One region of the Buttiauxella cochleicola genome, then DNA from elsewhere that is predicted to be linked to it. Evidence: predicted binding sites of a transcription regulator. Region 1 holds the regulator's gene; the other holds the start of a gene.
The links. Region 1 encodes LexA, which represses DNA repair genes until DNA is damaged. Its sites were predicted from a motif close to TNCTGTATGTACATACAGNA; they were not measured.
Positions count from the first base shown of each region.

Region 1 (16,326 bases):
ATAAAGTGTAGGGCTAATCTACAGGGGAATACTGATGGACATCACGACTTCACAAAACGTGTTAGCGCAGGCTGAAAAACTATGCGAGCAGCGTAATGTGCGCCTGACACCACAACGTCTTGAAGTATTGCGTTTGCTGACTCAGCAAGCAGGCGCTATCAGTGCTTATGATTTGCTGGATTTATTGCGTGCCAGCGAACCGCAAGCTAAACCCCCGACAGTGTATCGTGCGCTCGATTTTCTGCTCGAACAAGGTTTTGTACACCGTGTAGAGTCCACCAACAGCTATGTGTTGTGCAATCTTATCGATCAGCCAACTCACTCATCTGCGATGTTTATTTGTGATCGATGTGGTGCGGTGAAGGAGCGTAGTGCGGAAGGTGTGGAAGATATCATGCACCAACTGGCGGCCCAGTTAGGGTTTGCTCTGCATCATAACGTTATTGAGGCGCATGGTTTATGCAGCGCGTGTGCAGAAGTTGAAGCTTGTAGCCACCCGGATGCTTGCGGGCATGACCACTCCATTCAGAGTAAAAAGAAGTCACGTTAGATTGGTTGGATTTGAGTTGAATGGAACGGTACATCCATGTACCTGGGCAGGGTAGCCTTGAGAACTAACACATCTAAGGGAAACTAATTACCAACGGTATTTGTTGCGAGTTTCCCAATCAACGACTTCTTCCTCTGCCTTATCCTTTTCGTACCCATAACGCTCTTGAATTTTACCGACAAGCTGATCGCGTTTGCCTTCGATGACAGTCATATCATCGTCAGTCAGTTTGCCCCATTTCTCTTTTACTGTGCCTTTAAACTGTTTCCAGTTACCGCCGATTTCGTCTTTATTCATAATAATATCCTCATCGTTCGGGGAAGAACTGCTAAAAAATTACCAACGTCCAATGTGCTGCCATTTGGCCAACACCACTCTATCTGCTGGACGTGATAATAATTGTAGTCAAGGATATGGTGGTACGGAGAAAACTAAGAATCTTTAACCATACGGCTTAACTTTGTACGTTGTTAAACCAGCTATTTTGCTGCCAGTGACGACGCCAAATCCAACCTAACGCCAGCCCCCGCAGAGCAAGGAATACCGCCACAGAAAGCCATAACCCGTGGTTGCCTAAATACGGAACCGTGAAGAGCGTTAGCCCGAAACCAACAGCGGCAACCGCCATGCTATTACGCATCTCAGCTCCCCTTGTCGCGCCAATAAACATCCCATCCAGCAAGTAGCACCAGACACCGACTACGGGTAATACAATCTGCCAGTGGAGATAGCGATCGGCCTGTAGCTGTAATTGGGGAATGGACGTCAGAAGAGAAACAATTTGCTCGCCAAATAGGGCATACACCACGGCAAACATGAGCGCGACTAAACCCGCCTGGCGACAGGCAGCACCCCAAACCTCGAGTAGTTGGCCGCGATTCTTTGCGCCATAAGCTTGCCCGGAATGGGCTTCAACGGCATAGGCAAAACCATCAAGCGCATAAGCGGTAAACGTCAGAAGCGTCATTAATACCGCATTGACGGCGACAATTTCGCTACCTAAGCGCGCACCAAAGATGGTCACTGATGCAAAGCACACTTGCAGTAATAACGAGCGCAACATGATGTCCCGATTGAGCGCCAGTAAGCGCCGAACATTGCCACGCCAGGACTGCTTAATCATCTCAAAGCTGATACCACGCATGCCCATAACCTTCTTCACCATCAGCAATCCGATGAAAAATGTCGCGTATTCAGCAGTGACAGTCGCAAGTGCCGCCCCTTGAACATCAAGGTGCAACCCCATAACCAGCCACACATCCAGTACGATATTCAGAACATTGCCGACTACCAGCAAGATAACCGGAGCTCGTGCGTATTGAACCCCTAACAACCATCCTAGTAGAACCAGGTTGGCAAGCGAGGCTGGCGCACTTAGCCAGCGGATTTCAAGAAAGCGTTGTGCTTGTACGAGCACATCCTGATTGCCACCAACAATTTGTAAAGCGAGTGAAATGAGGGGATCGCGCAGTAAGACAATTGCCACCCCTGCCCCAAGTGCCAGCAATAGTGGTTGCACCAGTGCACGAGCTAACGCTGAGGGATTATTGGCGCCAAAAGCCTGAGCAGTTAAGCCTGTGGTACTCATTCGTAAAAACAGCAGCAACATAAACAGGAAGCTGGTTGCTGTCGCACCAATGGCAACACCGCCCAAGTAAACAGGACTATCCAGATGACCAATCACAGCCGTATCGACAAGGCCAAGCAGCGGAACAGTAATGTTGGAGAAAATCATGGGTAAAGCGAGGCGCCAGAGCGCACGATCCGCTGTGGAGAATAATTGCATGACCTCTCCTGAAGGAGATCAAAGAGAATTAAGGCAGTGATGCGCATTCTAAATGCGCATCACCTAAAGAGATTTTACAGCCAGTCGCCGTTGCGAATAACCCCAACAGCCAGCCCTTCAATTGAGAAGTTATGCTCGCGCAGGTCTACCACGATCGGTTCAAACTCACTGTTTTCTGGCAGCAGATGAACTGTATTGCCCTGTTGTTTTAAGCGCTTAACGGTAACTTCATCATCGATACGCGCGACAACAACCTGGCCATTACGCACATCCTGAGTTTTATGAACCGCAAGCAGGTCGCCATCCATAATGCCGATGTCTTTCATTGACATACCGCTGACGCGCAGCAAGAAGTCGGCATTTGGTTTGAACAGTGAAGGATCAACCTGGTAATGGCCTTCGATATGTTGCTGTGCCAGGAGTGGCTCACCTGCAGCAACACGCCCAACCAGTGGAATACCAGTCACTTCTTCCACCAACAGGCGGATACCACGGGATGCACCAGAAACAATTTCAAGCACACCTTTACGGGCAAGTGCTTTTAAATGCTCTTCAGCGGCGTTCGGAGAACGGAACCCCAGACGTTGAGCAATCTCGGCACGAGTCGGTGGCATGCCGGTCTGGCTGATATGATCCCGAATAAGATCAAACACCTCTTGCTGCCTGGTAGTTAACGCTTTCATTCCGCCCCCTGGGTGTTTATACAGTTATGCTGTGAGTATATACAGTCAAAGGTCAATTTGGAACCACAAATTAAGCAAAAAACCAGGCACTTAACTATTCTGGAAAGATCACCGCAAATGCGACCAAAGCAGCGTGACCCAGGTAATTACTGCGAGGATAATTGAAATTAATACAGCGGCCGAGCCCATATCTTTGGCGCGTCCTGAAAGCTCGTGATAATCAGTGCCAACACGGTCGACAAGTGCCTCAATAGCGCTATTGAGGATCTCGACAATCATGACCAGCACGACTGAGCCGATAAGTAGAATGCGGGTAATGGGATCGACATCTAACCAACATGCGATGGCAATGGCGATAACAGCAGAAACGCCTTCCTGGCGGAAAGCTGCTTCGTTGATCCAGGCTGCTTTGAGCCCTTTCCATGAGTAGCCTGCGGCTTTGATGATACGGGTAAGTCCAGTGGTACTGCTCGCCATTTTAGGAAACCTTTTCAAATTATTTGCATCAATGCTTGTCAAAATTATAACGCCACAGAAATCTGGGTGAGATTCTGATATTCTTGCGGCGAATTTGCATCATTAACCTGAGGCTTTACATCGTTTATGTCAGGCTGGCCAAGAATCTACTACAAATTACTTAATTTACCATTAGGCGTTCTGGTAAAGAGCAAGTCCATTCCGGCAGATCCACAGGCCGAACTGGGCTTAGATCCCACACGCCCAATAATGTACGTTCTGCCTTATAACTCAAAGGCGGACTTATTAACCCTGCGCGCGCAATGCCTCGCGCACAACTTGCCCGACCCTCTCGAGCCGTTAGAGATCGACGGTGCGGTATTGCCGCGCTATGTCTTTATCCATGGCGGCCCGCGTGTGTTCACTTATTACACGCCAAAAGAAGAGTCGATCAAGCTGTTCCATGATTATCTCGACTTGCACCGCAGCAATCCAAATCTGGATGTGCAGATGGTGCCGGTATCGGTGATGTTTGGCCGCTCTCCGGGTCGCGAAAAAGGCGAAGTTAACCCGCCACTGAAGATGCTTAACGGCATTCAGAAATTCTTCGCAGTCTCCTGGCTTGGGCGCGACAGCTTTGTGCGGTTCTCTGCACCTGTTTCGCTGCGCCAGATGGCAACCGATCACGGTACAGACAAAAAAATCGCCCAAAAACTGGCACGCGTGGCGCGTATGCACTTTGCTCGCCAGCGCTTAGCGACTGTTGGCCCGCGTCTGCCGGTACGTCAGGATCTGTTCAATAAGCTTTTGGCTTCAAAAGCTATTGCCCGTGCAGTAGAAGATGAAGCGCGCAGCAAGAAAATCTCCCATGAAAAAGCGCAGCAAAATGCTGTTGCCTTGATGGAAGAGATTGCGGCGAACTTCTCTTATGAAGCCGTTCGTTTGACCGACCGCGTATTAGGTCTGACGTGGAACCGTTTGTACCAGGGCATTAACGTTCACAATGCTGAACGCGTTCGCCAACTGGCTCATGACGGCCATGAGATTGTCTATGTGCCCTGCCACCGCAGCCACATGGACTACATGCTTCTGTCTTACGTGCTCTATCACCAGGGGCTGGTTCCTCCGCACATTGCAGCGGGTATCAACCTGAATTTCTGGCCAGCCGGCCCGATTTTCCGCCGCCTGGGCGCGTTCTTTATTCGCCGTACCTTTAAGGGCAGCAAACTCTACTCCACCGTGTTCCGTGAATATCTTGGCGAGCTGTTCAGCCGTGGCTATTCCGTTGAATACTTTGTGGAAGGTGGCCGTTCTCGTACCGGCCGTTTGCTAGACCCGAAAACCGGCACGCTGTCGATGACCATTCAGGCCATGCTGCGCGGCGGTACACGTCCAATTACATTGGTGCCGATTTACATTGGCTACGAGCATGTAATGGAAGTGGGGACTTACGCGAAAGAACTGCGCGGTGCGACTAAAGAAAAAGAAAGCTTCATGCAGATGGTACGTGGGCTGAGCAAGCTGCGTAACCTCGGCCAGGGCTATGTTAACTTCGGCGAACCAATGCCGTTGATGACATTCCTCAACCAGCGAGTGCCTGAGTGGCGTGATTCAATCGACCCGATTGAGGCCATCCGCCCGGCATGGTTAACGCCAACGGTTAATGAAATTGCTGCCGAACTGATGGTGCGTATTAACAATGCAGGCGCGGCAAACGCCATGAACCTGTGCTGTACCGCGCTCCTGGCATCGCGCCAGCGTTCACTGACGCGCGAACAACTGACCGAACAGCTCAACTGTTACCTGAGCCTGTTGCGTAATGTGCCGTATTCACCGGACGCTACCGCACCAGACCAGCCAGCAGAAGCGCTTATCGAACACGCGCTGCAGATGAATAAGTTTGAAGTAGAGAAAGATACGATTGGTGACATCATCATTCTGCCGCGTGAGCAGGCAGTGCTGATGACTTACTACCGTAACAACATCCTGCATATGCTGGTGTTACCTTCTCTGCTGGCTGCAATTATCACGCAGCATCGCCACATTTCCCGCAGCGAGCTTCTGCGTCAGGTTGAGCTGCTCTACCCGATGCTGAAGTCTGAGTTGTTCCTGCGTTGGGAAAAAGCTGAACTTGCCAGTGAAATGGATGCGCTGCTTAATGAACTGGTTCGTCAGGATCTGATTACCCTTACGGGTGAAGAAGTGGTGATTAACCCGGCACGCTCACGCACTATGCAGCTTCTGGCGGCAGGTGTTCGTGAAACGCTGCAACGTTACGCGATTACTTTCTGGCTGCTGAGTGCAAATCCATCGATTAACCGTGGGACGCTGGAGCGCGAAAGCCGCACCGTTGCCCAACGTTTGTCGGTGTTGCATGGCATTAATGCACCGGAGTTCTTCGATAAAGCTGTATTCACCTCGCTGGTATTAACCTTGCGTGATGAAGGCTATATCAGCGACACCGGAGATGCAGAACCCGCCGAAACGATGAAGGTCTACCAGATGCTGGCAGAGCTGATCATGCCGGATGTGCGTTTGACGATTGAAAGTGCGACGTCGCAGGCTGCGACCGAGTAAAAAATCTGGCGGATAAACGAAGTGTCATCCGCCATTTAGTTTCTTATACCCGAGCTACTTCGAGATGCAGGTAGGCGGCAATCGAACGAATCCCGATGAGCTTACTCAAGTAAGTGATTCGGGTGAATGAGAGCAGCCAACAACCCTGCAACTTGAAGGGCGATGGGTATAATTAGAAGTGTAGGTAACTCAACACCAACCCTATAAACAGCACCAGGCCAACATAGTTATTGTTGAGGAAAGCTTTAAAACACGCATCACGGTCACGATTCGCCGTCAGCCGTTGCTGATGGACAAAGAGCATCCCCGCCAGCGCAATAGACCAGTAGAACGCCCCACCTAATCCGTTTAACCAGCCAATCACCGCCAACAACACCATCACTGTAAACTGCAAAATACCGATAATCAGATTGTCATAACGGCCAAATAAGATGGCTGTGGATTTAATGCCGATTTTCAGATCGTCATCGCGGTCAACCATTGCGTACTGCGTGTCATAAGCCACAGCCCAGCAAATATTGGTTAAAAACATCAGCCAACAGCTAAGTGGAACAGACTCGCTCACTGCGGCAAATGCCATCGGGATTGACCAGCCAAATGCAGCCCCTAGCACCACTTGCGGCAAATGAGTGTAGCGCTTCATAAACGGGTAAACCCAGGCAAGCGCTAACCCCGCCACCGATAATAAAATCGTCATGGTATTAAGCGTCAGTACCAGTAAAAACGAAAGCACTACCAGTACCGCAAATAAGATACGCGCTTCTTTCTCGCTTACAGCCCCGCTCGGCAATGGCCTGTGCGCCGTGCGTTTCACGTGACCATCAAATTTGCGGTCAGCGTAGTCATTTACCACGCAACCCGCAGCGCGCATCATCCAGACTCCGGCTATAAACACGCATAAAATGGTTAGCGGAGGCACTCCCGGTGTCGCAAGCCACAGCGCCCATAGGGTGGGCCATAACAACAAAAGCGAGCCAATTGGCTTATCAAGTCGCATCAGACGTTGATACGCCTGCCATTTACCCTGTTTCAGACTCCACTCCATTATTTTTCCTCTCGATACAACGGAGAAGCAGGAAGGAATAACTCGGTTAGCACCAGCGGCTTTCCAGCTAATCTCAGGCGGGAACGACGCCCCCACTGCTCCGAACTGCGGCCAATCTCAATAAAATCCCGTGTCAGGGAAGATGAACTAAACAGGTAGCGTCCAAGCGGCGTGGTTCCGAGCCTTTGTAAAGCAAGCTCTGGTCCTTCAAGGGTTGATTCAGGGACCACTGTACGCCCCAAAAGCCAGGGCACATCGTCACCGCAAAGCACAACTTCGCGCAACCAATAACGGCTGGACTCAGGCAACATATTAGCTTCAGGAAGAACGACATGCGATTCGAAAAAACCTTCACGCACAATGCGGGCAGTAACCCTGGAACAATACTGCTCAAAGCGTTTGGTCATTGAGTCTTCAAGCAACAGCCAGTCAAGGAGTGATGCACTCAACCCTTCTGGAATCGCAGCTTCAAAACGTAAGGCGCGCAATGGCGAAAGCGCGTCAGACATGGGAATTTCTCCGAAACAAAACCGAAAATCATTGTAACGCAGAATAGGTATAGCGGGGCAGGGAAAAGCTCACAAGCGTTTAACAATGCCGGGAACAATGCCGGGGAACAATGCTAACCCTTCTAAATCATTCGAGTTGAATCAAGGCGGCAAAAGAGAAAATCCCTCTGAGCTTACTAAAGTAAGTGATGAGGGTTTTTGAGCGCAGCCAACGCAGAGTCAGCTTGAAGGATGACGAAGGAAAAAAGGTGCGCCCGGAGGCGCACCAAACTTCAAACATCAGCACTGCGGGGAAACCATCACCCCTTGCCTTTTACACTGCTGATAAAGGTTTTACGGGCGCTAGTCGATCCCAGGCGTTCAGCTTCATCCAGCAGTTTCAAGGCTTTATCAACATCGCCTTTCGCTACTGCATCTTTGATAGCCTGGTTGAAGTAGCTCTCTGTATCGCTAAGCACGGGTTCTTTTTTCGCGGCAGGAGCCGGAGCGGCTACAGGCGCAGTAGCTGTTGCTGCAACAGGTGCGGCATAAGCGGTAGCAGGCGCTGCGGTGTTACCCACAGTCACAGGGTCTGGACCAGATGAACCAAAGAGTGGCCCCACTAAAATGCTTGAACCAGAAGAGGTTTTTACCCGCAATTTCAGCGTTCCCGTCGTGCCATGGCTCGCAATTGGGTCTGGAATATCTGGGATCGCGTTGCCATTGCCCTTGGCATAGGCTTTGGCCGGATCAATCATCTTCGTGGTTTGTTGTGCATCTTTACTGGTGGTGAAGACCAATAAATAGAGTTTTTGCTGCCCCAATGCTGGCGTTAATTTAAACGTCCCTTCCAGGCGGTTATCAGACATCACGCCTGGTTCCTGGTAGGCAAAGAAACTGCTTGGGAAGTATGCAGCCGGGCGCAGGTTTTGATCCAAAACCAGTACGTTTGGCGCGAAGACCGTATCTTTTTCAACGACGCTGGTAAGGGTAATAGTCAGTTCACCAATACCCGCCGGAACGCTGTAAGCCGCTACCGGACCAATAATGTCAGCGACACCCAGAGACTGTCCGCCAGTCGCAAGGTTTGTGGTATGCAGTTTGTTTTGGGTAACCGGCGTCCAGACAAGATTTTGTAATGCAGATTCAGGAATTGACGGCGCGGCAGAAACATCCTGCGGAACGATATTGATATCTGCCAGACTGATTCCGGGAACGCTGGCGAGCAACCCTGCAGAAAGGCAGAGTGCGAGGAGACTTTTTTTCATTTTCATTTTTATAGACCTCGAATGGGAAATCGGTGGAAAGTTGGCCAGGCAATAGCGCTTTCCATCGAAACAAGCATTGGCATAGAGGGTAATCATGATGGGGAGTTCAGTGGCGAACTCCCCATCATTTCTTCACTTCAGGTTAATGCTGTATTACCACCAGATTTCCATCTGGGCACCGAAGGTGAATTCGTCGTCATCGCCACGGCTGGTAGAGAAGTTGCCGTTACCGGTAGAGTCAGAGATAGCAAAGCGAGTGTTGTCGCCGTTGGCATCTTTCGCGTAACCCCATTTCTCATCCCATTTGGCGTAAGTTGCGAACAGACGCAGTGCCGGACGTGACCAGATGCTGTCGCCTGCCTGCCATTGTTGTGCCAGGGTGATTTTGTACTGACCGTTACGGTCGCCAGTTTCCTGGGATTTCACGTTGTCGTAGCCAACTTCCAGCAAGGTACTCATGATTGGCGTCCATTTGTACATTGGGCGCACACCTACGGTGTACCATTCAGTACCCTGGTTATCATCCATATCCAGGTTCTGGTACATCGCAACGTACATCAGGTCCCATTGGTCAGCCAGAGTGATCGCGCCGTGGTCGAGAACACGAATCATGCTGCCGTCGTTGTTTACGCTACCGCCCTGCGCCTGGCCTTTGCCCTGCGAAGTCATAGAGTCAGTTGCATACTGCACAACGAATTTGTTGAAGCCTTTCATCATACTTTGCGTATGTTCAAGGGTCCCCATCCAACCATCTTTCGACGCACCTGGTTGCAGGTAGTAGTCGTCAGGAATGTTGGTGTGACCGTAGTCAACACCCAGTTCCAGTGTGCCGCCAGGGTTAGTTTCAATACCAGCCCAACGCACGTCAAATACGTCGTTTGGAACTTTGTTGTTGTAAGTACGTTCGCCGGTTACCGGGTCGCGATCGCCGAACGCTGAAGAACCGCCTGACTCAGAAGAACGAGTTGCTGCGAAGGAAAGTTTACCTGCACCTACGTCAATGTTTTCCAGACCTGCACCAGGACCAGAAATATCCCAGTAGTAGAAGTCGATCATGTGAACGTCGTGACGTTGGTAGAAACGCTTACCAGCCCACATGTTTGCGCCAGGCAACGAGTCGATCAGGTTTTTACCCTGCACGTTGAATTCGCGAATCGCCGGGGTGTTGGTGTCTTCCCAGTCATTCAACTGCGGAGAGTTATAGGCAATGTTGGAGTCGAAATAGAAGCTCTTATCGCCTTCTTTCCAGACTTCCTGACCTAATTTAATTTCCGCGTACGTTTCGCACTCGTTACCCAGACGATATTTAGACTGAGCACCAGTTGCCTGGAAACATTCTTGCGGGCCGCCGCTACCGGTCCAGCCGATACCAGAACGGGCATAACCGTGGAAATCCACAGCCAGAGCCTGAACAGACATAACGCCTGCTGCTACGGCGACTGCCAGTGGGAGTTTGCGCAGAGTAATCATCGTTCTATCTCCTGAGATCATTGCTTTTCTTTTTTATGGGAATGCTTAAACACCTGGCTCTTGATGCAACCGACGACATGCGGTGCCATCTTCTCGGAACAGATGGCAACGCTCTGGCGGCAAGCCAATAGCGAATGTGGCACCCTCTTTTACCAACACCACGTCATTCTGGCGGTACACCAGGTTCTGACGGATGGCGGGGATTTGGATATGAATCTGAGTTTCATGACCAAGCTGTTCAACAACCTGTACTTCGCCTTCGAGAGTGACGTCAGCGATGTCGCTTGGCAGTAGGTGTTCCGGGCGAATACCAAGGGACATGTTGGCACCGACCTGAACTTCTTTGCTTTCCACCGGCAGCCAGACTTGCTGGCGGTTCGGTAATTCAACCTGCACCTGATCAATGGCAGTAGCGGTGACTTTTACTGGCAGGAAGTTCATTTTTGGCGAGCCAATAAAACCCGCAACAAAACGATCCGCCGGGTAGTGATATAGCTCGAGTGGTTTACCCACCTGCGCGACGCGGCCTGCGTCCAGCACCACAATTTTGTCGGCAAGCGTCATCGCTTCAACCTGGTCGTGGGTGACGTAAATCATGGTGCGACCAAGGCGCTTATGCAGTCGGGAAATCTCAATACGCATCTGCACACGCAGTGCCGCATCAAGGTTTGAAAGAGGTTCATCAAGCAGGAATACACGCGGTTCAGCCACCAGCGTACGGCCAATAGCTACGCGCTGACGCTGTCCACCAGAAAGTGCTTTCGGGCGACGTTCTAATAAATGTCCCAGTTGTAAAGTTTCTGAAACCTGGGTGACACGCTGATTGATATCGCTTTTCTTGGCACCAGCAAGCTTCAGGCCGAAGGACATGTTTTCAGCAACGGAGAGATGGGGATAAAGAGCATAAGACTGGAATACCATGCCGACGCCACGCTCAGCGGGAGGGATGTCGTTCATGCGAGTATCACCAATGAATAAATCACCGCTGGTGATCGTTTCCAGACCCGCAATCATGCGTAACAGTGTGGATTTACCGCAGCCTGACGGTCCAACAAAAACCACGAACTCACCTTCTTGAATGTCGAGGTTGATATCTTTCGATACCACCACATCACCCCAGGCTTTCGTTACGTTCCGTAGCTGTACGCTTGCCATGTACTTCTCCCTTCATTCCGTCACTCTGCTAAACGGCAGGTGATTCAAGATGTGTCGGACTATGAATGATCTATACATTTCGTGAATCCTCCACCCTGCTGTTTTTAATGGGGGAGGAGGCGGGAGGATGAGAAGCGAGTTTCTGCAACCGGTTACAGCAGGCGCGACAGTTTTTCGTGATCGTGGTTTCAAATTTCTGGGTGGTTTTGTGTGCTCTGGTACACATAACTGTCAGTTATGGAATGCAGATCACAGATACCAGGGTGGGGGCGTAGGGCTAAGGAGGATGAGAAGCACTTGCCATCTGCGCAAACTGGCATCCGTAACGCCACTACCTTGACCTTGATGTATCCACGCGCATAGCAAACCACCATTCAAAGGATGGGAATAAATATGAAAATTAAAACTGGCGCCCGCATCCTCGCTCTGTCTGCCCTGACAACGATGATGTTTTCCGCCTCTGCACTGGCAAAAATAGAAGAAGGCAAACTGGTCATCTGGATTAATGGTGACAAAGGCTATAACGGCCTTGCTGAAGTGGGTAAGAAGTTTGAGAAAGACACCGGTATTAAAGTCACCATCGAACACCCGGACAAACTGGAAGAAAAATTCCCACAAGTTGCGGCAACTGGCGATGGCCCGGACATCATCTTCTGGGCACACGACCGTTTCGGTGGTTATGCGCAATCTGGCCTGCTGGCCGAAATCACTCCAGATAAAGCTTTCCAGGACAAACTCTATCCGTTTACCTGGGACGCGGTTCGTTACAACGGCAAAATCATCGCTTACCCAGTTGCGGTTGAAGCACTCTCTCTGATTTACAACAAAGACCTCGTACCTAATCCGCCGAAAACCTGGGAAGAGATCCCAGCACTCGATAAGCAGCTGAAAGCGAAAGGTAAGAGTGCGTTGATGTTCAACCTGCAAGAACCGTACTTCACCTGGCCGCTTATCGCTGCTGACGGTGGTTATGCGTTCAAACTCGAAAACGGCAAATACGACGTGAAAGATGTGGGCGTGGATAGTGCAGGTGCGAAAGCTGGCCTGAGCTTCCTGGTCAACATGATTAAAAATAAAGAGATGAACGCGGATACCGATTACTCCATCGCAGAAGCTGCCTTTAACAAAGGCGAAACCGCGATGACTATCAACGGCCCGTGGGCATGGTCCAACATTGATAAGAGCAAAATCAATTACGGCGTAACGCTGTTGCCAACCTTCAAAGGCAAAGCATCTAAACCGTTCGTTGGTGTGCTCAGTGCCGGTATCAACGCCGCCAGCCCTAACAAAGAACTGGCGAAAGAGTTCCTGGAAAACTACCTGCTGACCGATCAGGGCCTGGCTGACGTTAACAAAGACAAGCCATTGGGTGCCGTTGCACTGAAATCCTACCAGGATCAACTGGCGAAAGACCCACGTATCGCCGCCACTATGGATAACGCCCAGAAAGGCGAAATCATGCCGAACGTGCCGCAAATGTCTGCGTTCTGGTATGCCGTTCGCACCGCCGTCATCAACGCAGTTAGCGGTCGTCAGACTGTTGATGAAGCGTTGAAAGATGCTCAGGGACGTATTACTAAGTAAGTATCTGGTCAATTCCCTCTCTGAAAAGAGAGGGAAAATAATAATATGATTAGATACCCAAAATAATTCGAGTTGCACCGAGGCGGCAAGAGAATGAGTCCTAATGAGCTTAGTAAACTAAGTGATTTGGGCGAGTTCTCACAGCCAACAAAGAGGCAACTGGAAGTATGAAGGGTATAGAGGAAGACCCCATGGATGTAGTTAAAAAGAACCACTGGTGGCAAAGCGATGCACTGAAATGGTCAGTCATCGGCCTGATGGGACTGCTGGTTGGTTATCTTGTCGTATTAATGTACGCCCAGGGGGAGTACCTGTTCGCCATTATGACGCTGATTTTAAGCTCACTTGGCTTATACATTTATGCAAATCGTAAGGCTTACGCCTGGCGCTATGTTTACCCGGGCCTTGCTGGCATGGGGCTGTTTGTTCTGTTCCCACTGGTTTGTACCATCGCCATTGCTTTCACCAACTACAGCAGCACCAACCAACTGACTCAAGAACGCGCACAGCAGGTGCTGATGGACCGCCAATATCAGGCGGGAAAAACCTTTAACTTTGGCCTTTACCCGGCGGGCGATGAATGGCAACTCGCGCTGACTGACGGCGAGTCAGGCAAGAATTTTATCTCTGATACCTTTAAGTTTGGTGGTGTTCAACACCTGAAACTGAAAGACGCCGATGCTCTTCCTGCGGGTGAGAAAGCGAATCTGCGCGTGATTACGCAAAACCGTGCGGCGCTGACGCAAATCACGGCTGAAATGCCTGATGAAAGCACGCTGACCATGAGCTCCCTGCGCCAGTTCTCCGGCACACGCCCGCTTTACACTGAAGGTGAAAAGGGTGAACTGACCAATAACCAAAGCGGCGTGAAGTACCGCCCGAATAACAGCATTGGTTTCTACCAGTCTGTAAATGCCGACGGTAACTGGGGCAATGAGCAGTTAAGCCCAGGCTACACCGTGACTATCGGCTGGAAGAACTTCCTGCGTGTATTCCACGATGAAGGGATTCAAAAGCCTTTCATGGCCATCTTCGTCTGGACTGTAATTTTCTCAATCCTTACCGTGATTCTGACCGTTGCAGTAGGCATGATTCTGGCGTGTGTCGTGCAGTGGGAATCGCTGAAAGGCAAAGCAATTTACCGCGTGATGCTGATACTGCCCTACGCGGTGCCATCGTTTATTTCTATCCTGATTTTCAAAGGCTTGTTCAACCAAAGTTTCGGTGAAATCAACATGATGTTGAGTTCACTGTTTGGTATCAAACCGGCCTGGTTTAGCGACCCGACCACTGCGCGTTCAATGATAATTATCGTGAATACCTGGCTCGGTTATCCGTACATGATGATTCTGTGCATGGGCTTGCTGAAAGCGATTCCGGACGACCTATACGAAGCCTCTGCAATGGATGGTGCTGGCCCGTTCCAGAACTTCTTTAAGATTACTCTGCCTCTGCTGATTAAGCCGCTGACACCGCTGATGATCGCAAGCTTTGCCTTTAACTTTAACAACTTCGTGCTGATTCAACTGTTAACCAACGGTGGTCCGGATCGCCTTGGAACCACCACGCCTGCGGGCTACACGGACTTGCTGGTGAGCTACACCTACCGCATCGCCTTTGAAGGCGGCGGCGGTCAGGACTTTGGTTTAGCTGCGGCTATCGCCACGCTTATCTTCATTCTGGTTGGCGCACTCGCGATTGTTAACCTGAAAGCCACCCGCATGAAGTTTGATTAAGGAGCAACAAACATGGCTATGGTTCAACCCAAATCTCAAAAGCTGCGTTTATTTACCACGCACCTTTTATTACTACTGTTTATCGCCGCGATCATGTTCCCGCTGCTGATGGTTATTGCGATTTCACTGCGTCCGGGTAACTTCGCGACAGGCAGCCTGATCCCGGATCAAATCTCCTGGGAACACTGGAAATTAGCGCTCGGTTTCAGCGTACAACATGCCGATGGCAGCGTAACGCCACCGCCGTTCCCGGTGCTGTTATGGTTGTGGAACTCGATCAAAATCGCGGCGATTACTGCGCTGGGTATCGTGACGCTTTCCACCACTTGTGCCTACGCTTTTGCCCGTATGCGCTTCCCTGGCAAAGCCACACTGCTGAAAGGGATGCTGATTTTCCAGATGTTCCCGGCGGTGCTGTCACTGGTGGCGTTGTACGCCTTGTTTGACCGCCTCGGCCAGTACATTCCGTTTATCGGTTTGAATACACATGGTGGGGTGATCTTCGCCTATCTTGGCGGTATCGCACTGCATGTGTGGACGATTAAGGGCTATTTCGAAACGATTGATAATTCGCTGGAAGAAGCGGCAGCACTGGACGGCGCAACCCCATGGCAAGCCTTCCGCCTGGTGTTACTGCCACTTTCCGTACCGATTCTGGCGGTGGTGTTTATTCTGTCGTTTATCGCCGCAATTACCGAAGTGCCAGTGGCGTCGTTGCTGTTGCGCGATGTTAACAGCTACACCCTGGCAGTAGGTATGCAGCAATATCTCAACCCACAAAACTACCTGTGGGGCGACTTTGCCGCAGCAGCCGTGCTCTCTGCAATCCCGATTACTGTCGTGTTCTTACTGGCGCAACGCTGGCTGGTGAGCGGCCTGACGGCTGGAGGGGTGAAAGGTTAAGATTTCCTGTTGTTATTGCTCTACCTGATGTAATGCCACTGTACCCCTCATTTGACCTTGGATTTACTTATGGCGGCCCTTAGGCCGCCTTTTTTTATTCTCGTTTTAAGCGATTGCTATTACACAGCCACAACGTAATCACCAGCACCAGGATTGCTCCGGAGTAAATCAGCACATCGCGCGGATCTTTATGGTCAATGATGATGAGGCGCACAATGGCGGTGATGCCGATATAGATAAAGTAGCGCAGCGGAAAGTGATAACCCGACTGAAAGTATTTAACGATCAACGCGATAAATTCGAAGTACAGGAAGTAAACCACCAGCCCTTCAATCAGCTGGTACTTGCTGGCTTGATCGGTGGGTGCAAACAACGATGTGGCTAAATGCAGCGTTTCTTTACCCAGGAAGATGATGAGGATTAAGCCAAGCGCAAGCAACGCCAGATTGAGGACCATTTGCATAACTTTAGCGATGAGCTCAACGCCGGGGGTGGTTGTCATAGGAACGCCTCGTGTTCTGGTATAGAGGTGTTGTTATACGTTAAAAATGTGATCTTGATCTCAATTATTTACTTATATAACCGTTCGCTGCCGGAGGATGGTCCTTATGGCAGATTGGTGACG
Region 1 covers NZ_JAJSOU010000009.1:27,054-43,379, reverse strand. The annotation lists gene zur (zinc uptake transcriptional repressor Zur) at 35-550, shown strand; gene LVQ79_RS13475 (CsbD family protein) at 638-847, opposite strand; gene dinF (MATE family efflux transporter DinF) at 1,005-2,336, opposite strand; gene lexA (transcriptional repressor LexA) at 2,411-3,019, opposite strand; gene LVQ79_RS13460 (diacylglycerol kinase) at 3,128-3,496, opposite strand; gene plsB (glycerol-3-phosphate 1-O-acyltransferase PlsB) at 3,623-6,052, shown strand; gene ubiA (4-hydroxybenzoate octaprenyltransferase) at 6,225-7,097, opposite strand; gene ubiC (chorismate lyase) at 7,097-7,606, opposite strand; gene malM (maltose operon protein MalM) at 7,906-8,859, opposite strand; gene LVQ79_RS13435 (maltoporin) at 9,007-10,323, opposite strand; gene malK (maltose/maltodextrin ABC transporter ATP-binding protein MalK) at 10,369-11,478, opposite strand; gene malE (maltose/maltodextrin ABC transporter substrate-binding protein MalE) at 11,872-13,062, shown strand; gene malF (maltose ABC transporter permease MalF) at 13,254-14,798, shown strand; gene malG (maltose ABC transporter permease MalG) at 14,811-15,701, shown strand; gene psiE (phosphate-starvation-inducible protein PsiE) at 15,796-16,203, opposite strand.

Region 2 (16,326 bases), on a different contig from region 1:
CTTCACCCACGCCCAGTGCACGGCCTTTACCTTCACCGCCTAACCAGCCGAGGTAAAAACCTACCAGCTGCCACATCGCATCCAGACCCAGGCAACCAGGCATTACTGGATCGCCGATAAAGTGGCAACCGAAGAACCACAGGTCAGGATTAATATCTAATTCTGCTTCAACGTAACCTTTATCGAAGTTACCACCGTCTTCGGTCATCTTGACGACGCGGTCCATCATCAGCATGGATGGCGCAGGCAAACGTGGGCCTTCAGCACCAAACAGTTCGCCACGACCAGAGGCAAGAAGATCTTCTTTTGTATAGGATTCGCGTTTATCTACCATGTTTACAGTAAGCCTTATTGTAATGAAGCACGCATGTTAGCTAACACGTGTACGCTCAACAAGTCCGATCAGTTTTGATTGAACCAATTGAGCCAACGCAGTGGCCATGGATAGCGGTGCCGAATATCTTGCGCGGATGCCTGAGCGATTCGCTCTTGTACCGCACGCATGAGCGTATTTTGCCCTTCGCCATCCCAGGGCAGATTTGTTAATAAGGGTAGTGCATCAGTGACATCATCGATGGCCCAAATGGTGAATTGCCCTTGTTCTACAGCATCCAGAACGTCCTGATGCAGGCAAAGGTGACGCACGTTGGCAACCGGGATAATCACGCCTTGCTTGCCGGTAAACTCGCGTTGTTGGCAAATTCGGAAGAAACCTTCGATCTTCTCATTCAGACCGCCAACGGGTTGCACTCGACCAAACTGGTCTACGGAACCTGTCACCGCAATATGCTGATAAATAGGTACATTTGCCAGTGCACTGATTAATGCGCAAAGTTCGGCCATTGAGGCACTGTCGCCATCCACTTCACTATAAGACTGTTCAAAAGTCAGAGATGCAGAGAAGGGGATTTGCTGGTCAAGTTGCAACTCAGACATTAAAAATGCCTGCATGATCATCATGCCTTTCGCATGAATATTGCCGCCCAGCTCCGCTTTGCGTTCAACGTCAGTAAACTCACCATCACCGACATGCACCACACAGCTGATACGAGAAGGTTCACCAAATGCACGTGGATGCCCTGGGAACTCAATCACCGACAGGGCATTGATCTGGCCGACCATTTCACCTTCAGTTTCGATGAGGATCTGCTCAAGCAGAATTTCATCTTGCATACGTTCAGCAAGATAACCTTCACGCCACTCACGTTGTGCCAGCATTTGCGTTAGTTCGTCAGCACCGAAACTTTTTTCTTCAGTAAAGGCGGCAACTTCGCGCAACTGACGGCTAATCCACGATGGGCATAGCGGCAGTGTTTCCTGGTCGCCGGTATAACGCACGGCTTCACGGATTAACACTTGCCATGCATCAGTTGCAGGGGCAGGCAGAGATTTTGATTTGGCTACCGCGTAAATCCACTGGCACCATAACGCCATATCATCAGCAGAGGCGATCTGCAGATTTTCTTCAAATTCACTATAAATCGCCGAAGTAGCCAGTTCAGGTTCCATATCCTGGAAGTCTGCCAGCGATTCGCGCTCGCCTACCAGAATCAGTTTCAGGCTCAATGGTAATGAAGGAATATTAATTGGCAGAGGACGCGTTTCGTCAGGTGAAATCCAGTCGAAGCGACCCTGAATGACCATTTGCTTTAGGCGTAACCACAATAGCGGTTGTGCGAGCACACTGCGCAATGACAGCACCAGAATGCCACCGTTTGCACGGTGAACCAGGCCTGGAGTCAGAGTAATTTCGCCTGCAAACTGGCGCACGCAGCCAAACAGCTGGTCCGCTTCAATCCAGTCGGCAGCGACAACCTCAGACAGCCCTGCAAAATTGTCTTCTGCGGACTCGGCCGGGCGTAACGTTACGTGACTGCCTTCTACCAGATAATGACCGCCCGTCAGAGCGTTGTCATGCGACCAGCACTCGCGTGCTGCTTCGGTAATAAGATTAAGGTATTCGGCTTCTTCAGCGGCTTTTACCAGCATCAGATCGGCCGAGGCTACCGGTTGGCTGAGCTGCACCAGTCCGTAAGACAGACGGGGTTGCACAGCGGAGAAAGGGGCAGTTTCGGAATCATAAGGCTGTGCGAAAATTTCCTGATAGCTTTCGGTATCAGGTACAAGAGCACGCCATTCAAGTCGATTAGTCGTCAAAGTCGCTATTTATTAATTAGATGTCAAAGGCGCGATTATACAAGAATAGGGAAGGCAGCACACGGTTTATGCGGAGCGGCAAGTTTACTTAGCTCACAGCTTTCATTTTTCAGGTAAGCGAAAATAAAAAAAACTGTTATTCTGAAATGAGTTACACGGTCACACTGAGATCGCAATGAAATATCAACAGTTGGAAAATCTCGAGAGCGGCTGGAAGTGGAAGTATCTGGTCAAAAAACACCGCGAAGGCGAATTAATTACACGTTACATCGAAGCTAGTGCGGCGAAAGAAGCCGTTGATGAACTGTTACGCTTCGAAAATGAACCTGTGCTTGTGTTGAGTTGGATTGAGAAACATATGAATCCAGAGCTTCATAATCGTATGAAGCAAACTATCCGTGCGCGGCGTAAAAGGCACTTTAATGCCGAGCATCAACATACCCGTAAGAAGTCCATCGACCTTGAATATTTGGTTTGGCAGCGGTTAGCAGGGCTTGCTCATCGACGAGGATGCACTCTCTCAGAAACTATTGTGCAATTGATTGAAGATGCTGAGCGTAAAGAGCAATACGCCAATCAGATGTCATCGCTCAAACAGGATCTCCAGGCTTTGCTAGGCAAAGAGTAGAGGGGCGGTTGTATTGACCCAGAGTTCTATTTTTGGGTTCTGGGTATCCACCAAAGAATAAAAACAAAAAACCCCGCCTTAGCGGGGTTTTTTTATAACGGTAACTTATGCCGCAGGCTGAGTTACAACGTCTTTGATACCTTTAACTTCGATCTCTACGCGACGATCTGGAGCCAGGCAATCAATCAGTTTAGCTTTAGGAGCTACGTTATCACAGGTGTTGCCAGTAACTGGGTTAGATTCGCCCATACCGCGTGGGGAGATCTTGTTAGCTGGGATACCTTTAGAGATCAGGTAATCAACAACTGACTGTGCACGTTTTTCAGACAGTTTGTTGTTGTATTGATCGGAACCGATACGGTCGGTGAAGCCCAGAACTACAACAGAACCATCTTTCGGGTCGAGGTTGCTCAGCTGAGTATACAGCTGATCCAGTGCCTGCTGACCTTCTGGTTTCAGAGTTGCTTTGTTGAAGTTAAACAGAACATCAGACTTCAGAGTGAAGTGCTTGGTCTGTACTTCTGGAGCTGGTGCTGGAGCTGGAGCTACTACTGGAGCTGCAACTTCGCCCTGACCGAAACGGTAAGAAACACCCAGGCTCAACAAGCCGTTGTCTGGACGAGTACCAACGGTAGCAGCGTCACCAATGTTGTTAGTCCACTGGTATTCCAGACGGGTAGCGATATCGCGGGTAACAGCCCACTCGATACCACCAGCAGCCAGCGGAGATACGCCAGTGTCGTGATCGCTTACACGGTTACCAGCAGCATTCATAGCTGTAGAATCTGCACGCCATACCATACCACCCAGACGAGTGTAGATGTCCAGATCGTCAGTGATTGGGTAGCCCAGTTTAGCGGTCAGTTGAACGCCTTGCGCTTTGAAAGCACCGTTTTCTACGCTGCCTTTATATGGCATACGACCTAACCAGTCATAACCCATTTCAAAACCAACGTACGGGTTAACCTGGTAACCACCGAACGCACCAGCACCCAGTTGGCTTTCATGAGTAGGGCCATTACCGATGCCGCTATCATAGCCGTTCTGGTTAGAGAAACCGGTGTCGTGGAATTGGGACCAACCCAACTTACCACCTGCATACCAGGTGTTATCTTTCGGTGCGGCCTGCGCTACGGTAGCGAAGCCAGCCAGTGCCACTGCAATCGCGATAGCTGTCTTTTTCATTTTTTGCGCCTCATTATCATCCAAAAAGGCCATGAGCTTTAAAATCGCTCTAAAGCCCAGGGTTAAATCCTTCGCCCGAGTTTATGCTCACTTGTTACTCTACCGATCAATCGGTGTTATGAAGAGCAACCCTGGCGAGCTAAAGTCTACAACGTAGTTTAAAACTTACAAGTGTGAAGTCCGTCAGGCATATGAAAAAAAACGACTTGTATAAACATTTTCTAACATTTTTGCGCGTAATTCACACTCTAAAGATTTGCTGGAAGGCCGCCTGGAGCGGCTTGGGACGCGGATTCTTGATAATTCACAATGGATTGTCAAGAGTTCATAAAAAGTTCCAGGAATTCTCTTAAATTTACTTAATGATACAAACTAGAATGAATTTTTAGCTCACTTCGTGGTCGACACCCTGTTTCCGAGATACGGGTTGGACGCATAATGAAGCCGATCGCATTCCCTATTTCGGCGGCAGATGACAGTTGCGAATGCTCTTCATTCGTCAATTCTTCAGGTAACCAACCGATAACAACACTGTAATTTCCTGTCTGCAATGCTTTTACCATAGCATCTACTGTGAAAAGTGGATCTAACTGGCTCACTTGCATAACTTTTGCCAGCGGAAGACCTGCTGATTGTACCCACTGACGACTTAATTTCTGCTGTGGTGTTAGCCACAGCTGCCAGCGTGACTGTTGCCCCAGTTGTTGAAGCAGTGGCAATAAAACCAGCTGTGTAACCCATGGCTGATCTTCGCTGTAGATCACTTCACTGATCAACCCTTTAATTTTGTTACCTGCTGATGACTGGGCCACAGAAGGCACAGTATTTGTAACAGTGGCAACCTGAGTTCGAACGTTATGTGAATGCATAGTTAATCCCGCCTGATGGGTTACTGTATGGATATACAGTAATACCTGTTTGGATAAAGATCAATCTAAATTTCGGAAAGTGTCTCGCAATTTCATCATGTAATTCGACGGAAAGTGAGAATGTGATTGCGGTGAGTGATTAGGTTACTTATTTTCGTACTACAGGAAGCGGTAATAAACTGTGATGATGCGTTAATACATGATATTTAGGGATATATTCATGAAAAATAAATCATATGCAAGGATTCATCAGTCCAAAGAATACTTATCACCACTAGGGGAAATAGGCTGTCGATCGCTATTTGGTGGATATAGCCTGACGGTAGAAAATGTTGTGTTTGCCATGGTTTCAGAAGGGGAGCTCTACCTGCGAGCATGTGAACAAACGGAAGTCTATTTTGTTAAACGAGCCTCGCAGCCTCTGCTCTACAATAAACGCGGACGTACTATCGAACTAAATTATTACCGCGTTGATGAGGGGTTGTGGAGCGATCGGGAAAAGCTAGTGCAACTGTCAATGGATGCTCTATTCAGTGCCCGGCGCCAAAAATCCCGGCAGCGTGCTCAGCAAAGGCTTAAAGATTTACCCAATTTAACGCACAGTCTGGAAATGATGTTGTGGGAAGTCGGTATTGCCGATGTACGTACCCTTCATGCCTACGGCGCAAAGCGCTCCTGGATAAAGCTTAGAGGCATTAAGAAAGGGCTTGGCGTACAGGTATTGCTGGCATTAGCTGGTGCTATTTGCGGAATTCATGAGGCTGCACTCCCGGCGGCAACGCGCCAGGAGTTGGTCGAGTGGGGGCATCATTACGAGAAACGCCAAAGGCGTTAATCGTGTTGTTGCGACACAAGTTGTTGAAGGCGCGATATCTCAGGTAATAGCGCAACCAGCAGACCAACCTGCTGAAGCACCAGTGGCTCTTTGGAGTCTGGTTGCGGTTCAAGTGTGGTTATACGTTCAGATAGTCCCTGAAGTGCTTTTTGTACTCGTTCTTCATCTGCTGGCAGGTGATGAAGTGCATCGTCGACGTAGCACACAGCATCATCAAGCAGGAGCAAAATATCCTCGTTGGTCAGTCTTTCACGATGTGCACCCAACGCTGAAATATAGCTGTTGAAGGTATGATTCAGGCACAATAGTCGAAATGCTGTTTCCCGCATCTCCGGTGAAACACGCGGTTCAGACGACATATTCGACACAACAGAAGCCAGTTCAGCATCTTTGTTATGTGCATCCCGGCGTGCAATACGGTACTCAAGCCTATTGTCACGACCCTGGTGATATTGCTCAAGAATCGCATCCAGATAACGGCAGTTAGCGTTAAATGCACGCTCCACCACTAATGGCAATCTGCGAAAACGCCAGTCAGGCCAGATGAAACTGACTGCGGCCCAGGCTATGGCACATCCTAATAAGGTATCGAAGATACGTGGCATTGCGACTTCAAACCCTTCGCCCAACAGGTTGAAACAGAGCAACACTAGCAAGGTGATAAACATGGTGGCGTGCGCATATTGTACGTTGCGAAAAGCAAAGAACAGCACGCCGGTAATCACAATTAAAACAAGCTGTCCTTCAATTGATGGCACAAAGAACAATACCGGAAGCCCGACAGCCACGCCTACCAAAGTGCCAATAATACGTAAAGCCAGGCGTCGGCGAGTGGCGCTGTAGTTAGGCTGGCAAACAAAAAGGCTGGTCAACAGTATCCAGTAGCCATGTTTTAACCCGGTGAATTGAATAAACGCATAGCCGACGCATAGTACAACGGACATGCGCACCGCATGGCGGAATAACGCTGATTCTGGAGTTAAATTCCGTTTTAATCGCTGCCAGATATCACCAAAGCCAGTTAAGCGATCATCCAACAGTCGGTTTTCAATATCGCTGTGCGGCGCGGCGAGGGCTTGTTCAGATTCAATAGTTGCTAACTGAGCATCAATGGCGCGCAAATTACTCACCAGGAAGCCAAGTGCTTTTAATTCACTGGCCAGAGACTGATCCGTTTTTAATCTCTCAATGGCGGCGTCAAGATGGGTAAACGCTCGCTCGAACCGTGGGTCATGTTGATATTTCACGCGTAATAAAACGGAGCGTGAAAGCTGCAAGCAGGCCTGAGATTGCATGGTTAACAGGCGTTGAAAGCGAAACATGATGTCGCTGTAGCGAAACTTATCGCGCAGTGCCTGGTACTGGATGTGGGAAGAGCTGGCGCGCTCATGAATATCCTGAGCGACAAAATAGTAGTGCAGAGTCCGCCGAGTGCCTCGCTGCCCACGATCTCCTCGTAAGCGCGTCAGCAACGAGCCTTTGGTTTGATTCAACATTGTCACAAGCTGGCTATTCGCCATCGCAAGTTCAAGCATTGGTGCCTGGCTTTCTTCTTCGATATCGGGGTCAAATAGGGTTGCTTTGACTTCGAGATAACGCGCGAGGCTTTCATAACAGCGTGCCAGGTTATCCTGAAGCGGTCGAATCGGGAATATAAGATGCCCAGCAAGTGTCAGTAAGTTGTACCAGATGGCACCTGCCAACAGCAAAATAGGTTGTTGATACCAGTGATCGTACAAAGAAATGCCGAGCATGGTATAGATGGCGATAAGCAGCGCCCCAAAAGCGATAGTGGCGTAACGCTGACCTAATCCTCCCAGAAGAATAAACCCGCTGGTGGAAACCATTAGCCCAATACCAAACAGTACAGGCCATGGATATAACAACTCCACCGATGCGGAAGCGATGAAGAAACTAACCAAAGTAATCAGAAGATTACGTATACGCCCGGTGAGACGGTCATCTAAATCTGCAAGAGCTGCGGCAACAACGCCAAGCGTTAACGGAATAGTGAGCTTGACCTCGCCCAACCACCATGGGAAGGCAGCGGTGCCCGTAAGCGCAATGAAAATACGTAAGTTATAGAGCCAGGTGCTGTTCCAGGTATAGCGGCGCAGAATTGGGCTAAGCATTAATACTCACTATTCTTGTCAAATTTACTGGAAACGACGTCGTGCATTAGCTTCACGTGCAGCCTGTGCAGTTTCTACAGAAACGACACGGCGACCCACTGGCCAAAGTGCAATCGCTGCTATCTTGAAGTTAGCGATTCCTACAGGAATACCGATAATAGTGATGCACTGTGCAATCCCGGTACAAATGTGCAACACACATAGCCACCAGCCGAAAAATACTAGCCAGAGAATGTTTAGCAGCGTGCCGCCGGTGTTCAGGATGGCGCTTTTACCCTGCGGGTTGAGCTCATCAACATGAACCGCTTCATTGCCATACGGAACGAACGAGAGTTTAGTTATCTCCCAGCAGGAACGAGTCAGCGGGAGAGTGAAAATAAAAATGATACTGACGAGAGTGGCCAGCAACCAAGAGAGAGTGGTGAGGAAACCACCCAGTACAAAGTTCAATACATTAAGGACTGTACGCATAATCACTCTTTGTTGGTATGAATGTAGATAAATGAATAACCACAGCAATTGTAACGCGTTTTTACTCTGGAGCGTCATTCCTTCGGCGGGTAAACTTAACCACAACCATTTTTTGGATCAGGCAAAGCGTAATGGAATTGAAAGCGACTTCCCTTGGCAAACATTTAGCACAACATCCCTACAATCGGGTGAGATTACTGACTGCGGGTGTAGAGGTAAAGGGCGATCGTCATGAATACCTTATTCCATTCAATCAGTTAATCGCAATTAATTGCAAGCGTGGTCTGGTTTGGGGCGAGCTGGAATTTGTCTTGCCCGATGATAAAGTCGTGCGTTTGCATGGTACGGAATGGAGTGAAACGCAGCACTTTTATCATCACCTGAACGAACTCTGGCAGAACTGGAGCACTGAAATGAGCGAAGTGGCAGCTCAGGTGCTACAACAGCAATATGCCGAAATAACGCGCAGGATTCAGCAAGAGAAATGGTTCAAACGCAGTGATATGCAGGCGTTACAGCAAAATGTTCGCGCTGCGTTTTCAGCACTACCGCTGCCATTAGCACGGCTTGATGAATTCGAAAATTGCCGCGAACTTTGGTTTCATTGTAAAGCCTGGCTTGAACAAGGTGATACGCGCCGCCATCAACGCAATACCGCTTTTACCAATCACATGCTGGAAAAGTATGCTGACTTTTTCCAGCACATAGAAAGTTCTCCTCTGAATCCTTCTCAGGCTCGTGCCGTCGTCAATGGCGAAGATTCGCTATTAGTGCTCGCGGGGGCGGGGAGTGGCAAAACCTCCGTTCTTGTTGCTCGAGCTGGTTGGCTATTACAACGTGGCGAAGCCAGTGAAGAACAAATCCTGCTGCTGGCATTTGGGCGCAAAGCTGCGCAGGAGATGGATCAGCGAATTGCCGAACGCTTGAATACCGATGCTATCTCCGCGCGTACGTTTCATGCTATTGCATTGCATATCATTCAGCAAGGAAGCAAAAAAGTGCCGCGTGTTAGCGAGCTGGAATCCGATACCACGGCACGCCACCAATTGCTAATTGAAAGCTGGCAACAGCAGTGTCGTGAGAAAAAAGCGCAGGCAAAAGGCTGGCGTGAGTGGTTACGAGACGAGCTGCAATGGGAAGTGCCTGAAGGTGAATACTGGAAAGATGAACGTTTAGCTAAACGTCTGGCAAGCCGGTTAGATCGCTGGTTGGGGTTATTGCGTATGCATGGTGGTTCGCAGGCAGAAATGATTGCCGCAGCGCCTGAAGAGGTCCGCGATCTCTTTGCCAAACGCGTCAAGCTAATGGCCCCGTTACTGAAAAGTTGGAAAACTGCGCTGAAAGCTGAAGAAGCAGTCGATTTTTCGGGCTTGATTCATCAGGCTATTAATGTGCTGGAAAAGGGGCGGTTTATTAGCCCGTGGAAGCATATTTTAGTGGATGAATTTCAGGACATCTCGCCGCAGCGTGCAGCACTGCTGGCGGCACTCAGAAAACAAAACTCGCATACTTCGTTATATGCGGTGGGTGATGACTGGCAGGCAATTTATCGATTCAGTGGTGCAGAAATGTCGCTGACCACCGCTTTTGCTCACCATTTTGGCGATGCAGACCAGTGTGCGTTAGATACCACTTATCGCTTCAACGATCGCATAGGTGAAATAGCGAATCTGTTCGTACAGCAAAATCCGCATCAGTTGGCTAAGCCATTAAACAGTCTATCTAAAGGCGATAAAAAATCCGTCACGTTATTGGCTGATGACCAGCTCGAAGCACTGCTGGATAAGATGAGCGGATATGTGAACCCGCAGCAGCGCATTCTGGTTCTGGCCCGTTACCATCATTTACGTCCGGCGATTCTGGAAAAGGCAGTAACACGCTGGCCAAAGCTCGCCATTGATTTTATGACTATTCATGCCAGTAAAGGGCAGCAGGCTGACTACGTTGTGGTGTTGGGCTTACAGCAGGGTAAAGATGGTTTCCCGGCTGTAGCACGAGAATCGGTAATGGAAAAGGCATTATTGCCGCAGCCGGAAGATTATCCTGATGCTGAAGAAAGGCGATTATTGTATGTGGCGATGACGCGGGCCCGTCATCGAGTCTGGCTTTTATTCAACAAACAGGAACCGTCCAGTTTTGTCGATATCCTGAAACATCTTGGCGTGCCCGCAGCAAACCGACCGTAATTACTTCAGTCGTTCTGCCAGATAACGTGCGTAATCGGGGATTAAAATTTCAACTGCCTGATTAAAACCCGGTGACTGAATAATAAAATCGGCGGTTGATAAGTTAGTTGCAACAGGTATGTTCCACACAGTTGCCAGACGTAGCAATGCTTTAACGTCAGGATCGTGTGGAACTGCATTAAGCGGGTCCCAGAAGAAAATCAGCACATCAATTTTCCCTTCGGAAATCAAAGCACCGACTTGCTGATCGCCACCCATCGGGCCGCTAAGCATAGCGTTGACATCAAGACCGCTGCCACGCTGGATGAGATTTCCGGTGGTGCCGGTCGCGTACAATACGTGATGTGAAAGATTAACTTTATGGCGCTCAACCCATTTCAATAAGGCATCTTTACAGTGGTCATGCGCAACCAGCGCAATATGTTTTTTTTCCCCCAGGGTGCGGGTCGTTAATTCCATTGGTTAATCCTGATTGATTTATATTGGCTACAGCTTACTGGAAGCCACTGATGCTGCAAGAGAAGGGTGTCAAAAATGCGTGATTTGGAAGTCAATTATTGCGTTGGATTATCTTTTGCCCATTGCAAGAAACGGTCGCGGGTAGGTTTATCTGCTTGTAGAAACCAATATCTGAGGCGCTGCTCGATTAACGTATCGGATTGACGAGGCGGAGCGTCGAGTTCAGATGTTTTCGAGAGTAGTTCGCTGTCGTCTGCCATCATAGTGGCGAATCCTTTTACCGCCGCCGTTTTCCCCGATTTGTTGTAGACCTGAGTATCCCGCTCGTAGTCGATTCCCTGTGATGCGTTTTTAACCGGCAAAATATCTACTTTCGATGGGATGACTCCAGCGTCACCATCGAGCAACTGAAGATGAGGTGCCAGGTCAAATTCATCGCTGTCTTTATCATTTTCAATCCGTGGGATATTGAAATTTACCTGGCTGACTTCTTTGGTATCGAAACTCACCACTAAAGGTGGGGAAATATAAAGGCGCTGTTCTCGCGTGTTGGTTCTGATATTTTTTTCTACACGAAATACTAGCTGATGCGGACCGTTGTCCAACTCAATGCTATCAGCACCTCTTAGCAAAGAACTGGAAACTTTTTTCCCATCCAGTACCAGCAAGTCGATCTCTGTGGACAGACGCAGGGTTGTCGCCCTCGATTCACCAGGCAAAAGAAGGATCCAGCATAGTGCGATTAAGAACACGGTTCTCATCAATTTCTCCTGCCTGAGGGTAAATAGGACCATCCCTTACTGAATGTTTCAAAGTTTTTCATATGGACGGTTCATTAACATATAGACATATTCTCAATAATTGCTCTACTACCAGCGTATGGGAAAGATGGTGAGTCAGTAACGGATGACATACACTTTTGATTACAGAGTCCCAGCGGAGAGAGTGATGAAACAGGCTGATATCGAAACTATTCTAAAAGATACCCGAACCATTGCGCTGGTCGGTGCCAGTGATAAGCCAGATCGCCCAAGCTATCGGGTGATGGCGTATTTGCTCGATCAAGGATATGAAGTGATCCCGGTGTCCCCAAAAGTGGCGGGTAAAACCCTGTTAGGGCAGCAGGGTTATGGCTCACTTGCAGAAATACCTAAGAAAGTTGATATGGTCGACGTGTTCAGAAATTCGGAAGCAGCATGGGAAGTGGCACGCGAAGCGATAGCCATTGGCGCCAAAACGTTATGGATGCAGTTAGGCGTGATTAATGAGCAAGCTGCTGTCCTTGCGCAAGATGCCGGTTTAAACGTGGTGATGGATAAATGTCCGGCAATTGAAATACCAAGACTAGGTCTGGCTAAATAATAAAAAACCCCGCGATTGCGTAACACCATTCATTTAAGCTAATGAATTAGGGGAAACGCCGGGATTTGGTTCCCGGAGGGACACCAAACCCGGTGGTCGCCCCCGGATATCTCATTCTTAAACTAACGGTGTTACCGCAATTGCGGGGTTTTTGCTAATTACGCAGGCGAGGTGCCTGAAGCTGTTGCCGTATCGAAGCCGCCAATTCATCCATCGACGGTTGTTCGGGATGCTCGTCTTGTGACTCCCCACTTAACTGGGCTTCAGCAAGATAGGTGTGCACAGCCTGGCCATCATCATCTTCCATCACTACATGATACCAGGGTGCACTACGGAGGGCATCGTTGTCGGCCAGTTCATCTTCTGCCGGCTCATCCAGAGAGTATTCCGGGTCGATATCGACCACTACCCCCAGATAACCCAACAAAGAGTGTCGTACTTGCTGGCCTATGCCGAATTTGCTGGCAATCATAGTCACCTCCTGAGAAACATTACCTGCCATTAATGTGCGGGCAAGTTTTTGTAATTCAAGTTACATGATGCGACAGGCAAACCCTTTCAGATACAGCCCTTCCGGGTAGGTGGCGATCACAGGGTGATCTGCGGCCTGGCGGAACTGCTCTATAAATTGTACATCACGCCCGGCATCTACGGCGGCATCAGCGATGATTTTCTGGAATAAATCTGTCGTCATTAAACCAGAACATGAGAACGTCATCAGAATGCCACCCGGATTCAACAGCTGAATTGCCAGCATATTGATATCTTTGTATCCACGGCAGGCACCCATCAGTTGGTTCTTATTCTCGACGAATTTTGGTGGGTCCATAATGATAACGTCGAACTTCTCACCCTGATCGCGGTATTTGCGCAGCAGTTTGAATACATCATCACGCACGAATTCAGCTTTGCTCAGGTCGAGTTTGTTCAGCTCAACGTTTTGCTTCGCAACATCTAATGCATCCTGAGATGTATCAACACTGACAACCTGGCGGCAGCCACCCATTAATGCGGAAACCGCAAAACCGCCGGTGTAAGAGAAGCAGTTCAGCACGCGCTTATCTTTCACATACTGGCGAGTTGAAAAGCGGCTGTCGCGCTGGTCAAGGTAGTAACCCGTTTTATGGCCGCCTTTAATATCGACCAGCAACTTCATGCCGTGTTCTTCGATTGGCAACAAATCAGGTGGCAGTTCACCGCTGATCGGGCCTTGCGTCAGTTCCATTCCTTCTTTCTTACGAACCGCAACATCGGAACGGTCGTAAATAGCGCATTCTGGATAGAGATTTTGCAAAGCAGCAACCAGCGCAGGGCGTTGATATTCAGCGCCAGCGGAAAGTAATTGCAGCACAAGGAAGTTGCCGAAGCGGTCAATCGTCACACCTGGCAAACCATCAGACTCGCCAGCAATCAGACGATAACTATCCAGCCCGTCGCGAGCCGCGAGCCATTCACGCCAGACCTGTGCCTGCTGCAAACGACGAGTGAAGAAATCGATGTCGATGCTTTCATTCGCATCGAAAGTCCAGACGCGCGCACGGATTTGCGAAGATGGCGAATAAGCGGCGCGTGCCAGCCATTTGCCATTGCTATCCACAACATCAATTGTTTCACCGAGATTGGCTTTGCCTTCCATGCGTGCAACAGCACCAGAAAACACCCACGGATGACGGCGCAATAACGATTTTTCGCGCCCTTTGGTTAACACTAAACGTACACTCATAATTTGCTATGCTTTCTTGCTAATAATTTGGCGCCATTTTCCGGGTTAGACCGGCTAAATGCAACGCAAGAACCCGAAACGGAGGAAGTTATGGCCACAGTATGCACACTTGCCTGGGTCCACGGCCTGGTTCAGGGGGTTGGGTTCCGCTACAGCACCCAGCGTGAAGGGTTAAAACTGGGGTTAACCGGTTATGCCCGTAATATGGATGATGGTAGCGTTGAGGTATTAGCCTGCGGCGAAGAGCAGCAGGTTGATAAACTTATCGCGTGGCTAAAAGCGGGAGGGCCACGCAGCGCTCGGGTCGATAAAGTGCTGACTGAGCCGCATCAACCCGATCGCCAATGGACCGATTTCAGTATTCGCTACTAAATGCACTTCACCGGCTTTGGCAGGCCTGCAATTTTGGTTGCCTGCTTAGCCGGCCCTTTTGGGAACAAACGGTATAGATAGCGGCTATTGCCTTTCTCTTCGCCAAATTTGTTAGCCATCGCTTTAACCAACATGCGAATCGCCGGGGAGGTATTAAATTCGAGGTAAAACTCGCGCACGAATCTCACTACTTCCCAGTGTTCAACTGCAAGGGTAATACCTTCATTGGCGGCAATAGCTTCGGCAAGCGGTTCACTCCACTCCTGGCTATTTTTCAGATAACCATCGGCATCTGTTTCTATTTCTCGGCCTTCAAACATCAACATAATTATTCTTTGCTCCAGACAAACTGGCGGCAGTGTAGCAAATTTTAGCGTGTCAGAAAAAACAAAGCCCCGCGATAGCGAGGCTTTGGATGGGGAACAAGCAGCGATTAGTCGCGGCTTGCGAAGCCCAGGATGCTCAACAGGCTGATAAAGATGTTGTACAGAGAAACGTACAAGCTCACCGTTGCGCGGATGTAGTTAGTTTCACCGCCGCGGATGATATTGCTGGTCTCAAACAAAATCGCGCCAGAAGAGATCAGAATAAATACCGCGCTGATTGCCAGGTGCAGAGCAGGCAGCTGCAGGAAGATGTTCGCAACCATACCCACCAACACCACGACTACGCCTGCCATCAGCATACCGCCGAGGAAGGACATGTCTTTTTTGGTGGTCAGCACATAAGCGGAGCAGCTAAAGAACACCAGCGCCGTGCCACCTAATGCCATACCAATCACATCACCCATACCGGCAGAGATGTAGGAGTTAAGCATTGGGCCGAGGATATACCCCAGGAACCCGGTGAATGCGAAGGCAGCAAGGATACCCGTCGGTTTATCAGCCAGGCGGTAAGTTAAAAACATCAGACCATACATACCAACCAGCGTCAGAATCAGACCTGGAGATGGCAGCATCAACACGGTGCTTGCGGTTGCGGTAATCGCAGAGAACGCCAGCGTCAGGCTGAGCAAGAAATAGGTGTTACGCAGTACCTTGTGGGTACTTAGCAGTGACGAACGGTCACGCGAGGAAGTAATTATGCGATCCATTCAGAAACTCTCTCTTATAACAGGTGTATATGGTGACTGAGAATAATAGCCTCCTTTATTGCAAGGAAGCCCTTTTACCCATCTTTACCTTGCTCTGATTTAATTCACAGATTCGATATCTGTCATAAAACTCACTTATATGTGGCTGAAAATTATTGCTTTAATCATTTCCGATGCTAAGAGTGTTAACCGTACCGTCGTTAATAACTCAAATAAGGCGTGTTTAATGAAAGCAAATAACCACATCACAATTATCAGATCGTTTGTCGCTCTTGGCGTTGCTTGTGCAATTTCTGGAGCCTGGGCTGCCAATGTGCCAGCAGGAACAGAGTTGGCCGCAAAACAGGAATTAGTTCGTAACAACGGCAGCGAGCCAGCCTCGCTTGATCCTCATAAAGTCGAAAGCAGTGTTGAGTCGAGTATTATTAGTGACTTTTTTGAAGGTTTGGTAGAAGTACGCAACGATGGTTCGATTGAACCAAGGCTTGCTGAAAAATGGGAACAGAAAAGCAGTACGGTTTGGGTTTTCCATCTTCGCCCTGGCATTAAATGGTCTAATGGTGAGCCGATCACCGCTGAAGATGTGGTCTGGAGTTGGCAGCGCCTGGTTGACCCCAAAATAGGATCACCTTATGCGAGCTATCTCGGCAATATGCATGTGGAAAACGCTGCAGATATTGCAGAAGGTAAAAAATCCCCTGATACGTTAGGTGTTAAAGCGTTAGATGATGCAACGCTACAAGTTACGCTGACTCAACCTACCGCCGCATTTCTCGCAATGCTTGCACACACCTCGCTGGTGGTTGTTGATAAAGCCGTCGTAGAGAAGTTCGGCGACAAATGGACGCAGCCTG
Region 2 covers NZ_JAJSOU010000007.1:1,511-17,836, reverse strand. The annotation lists gene fabA (bifunctional 3-hydroxydecanoyl-ACP dehydratase/trans-2-decenoyl-ACP isomerase) at 1-334, opposite strand, end outside; gene LVQ79_RS11090 (AAA family ATPase) at 403-2,157, opposite strand; gene matP (macrodomain Ter protein MatP) at 2,333-2,785, shown strand; gene ompA (porin OmpA) at 2,891-3,970, opposite strand; gene sulA (SOS-induced cell division inhibitor SulA) at 4,330-4,839, opposite strand; gene LVQ79_RS11070 (TfoX/Sxy family DNA transformation protein) at 5,060-5,674, shown strand; gene yccS (YccS family putative transporter) at 5,671-7,806, opposite strand; gene LVQ79_RS11060 (YccF domain-containing protein) at 7,831-8,277, opposite strand; gene helD (DNA helicase IV) at 8,409-10,463, shown strand; gene mgsA (methylglyoxal synthase) at 10,464-10,922, opposite strand; gene csgI (curli synthesis inhibitor) at 11,018-11,683, opposite strand; gene LVQ79_RS11040 (CoA-binding protein) at 11,871-12,284, shown strand; gene hspQ (heat shock protein HspQ) at 12,439-12,756, opposite strand; gene rlmI (23S rRNA (cytosine(1962)-C(5))-methyltransferase RlmI) at 12,817-14,007, opposite strand; gene yccX (acylphosphatase) at 14,098-14,379, shown strand; gene tusE (sulfurtransferase TusE) at 14,376-14,705, opposite strand; gene yccA (FtsH protease modulator YccA) at 14,813-15,472, opposite strand; gene LVQ79_RS11010 (ABC transporter substrate-binding protein) at 15,699-16,326, shown strand, end outside.
Region 2: the regulator LexA is predicted to act here: its motif matches at 4,861-4,880, upstream of sulA (SOS-induced cell division inhibitor SulA).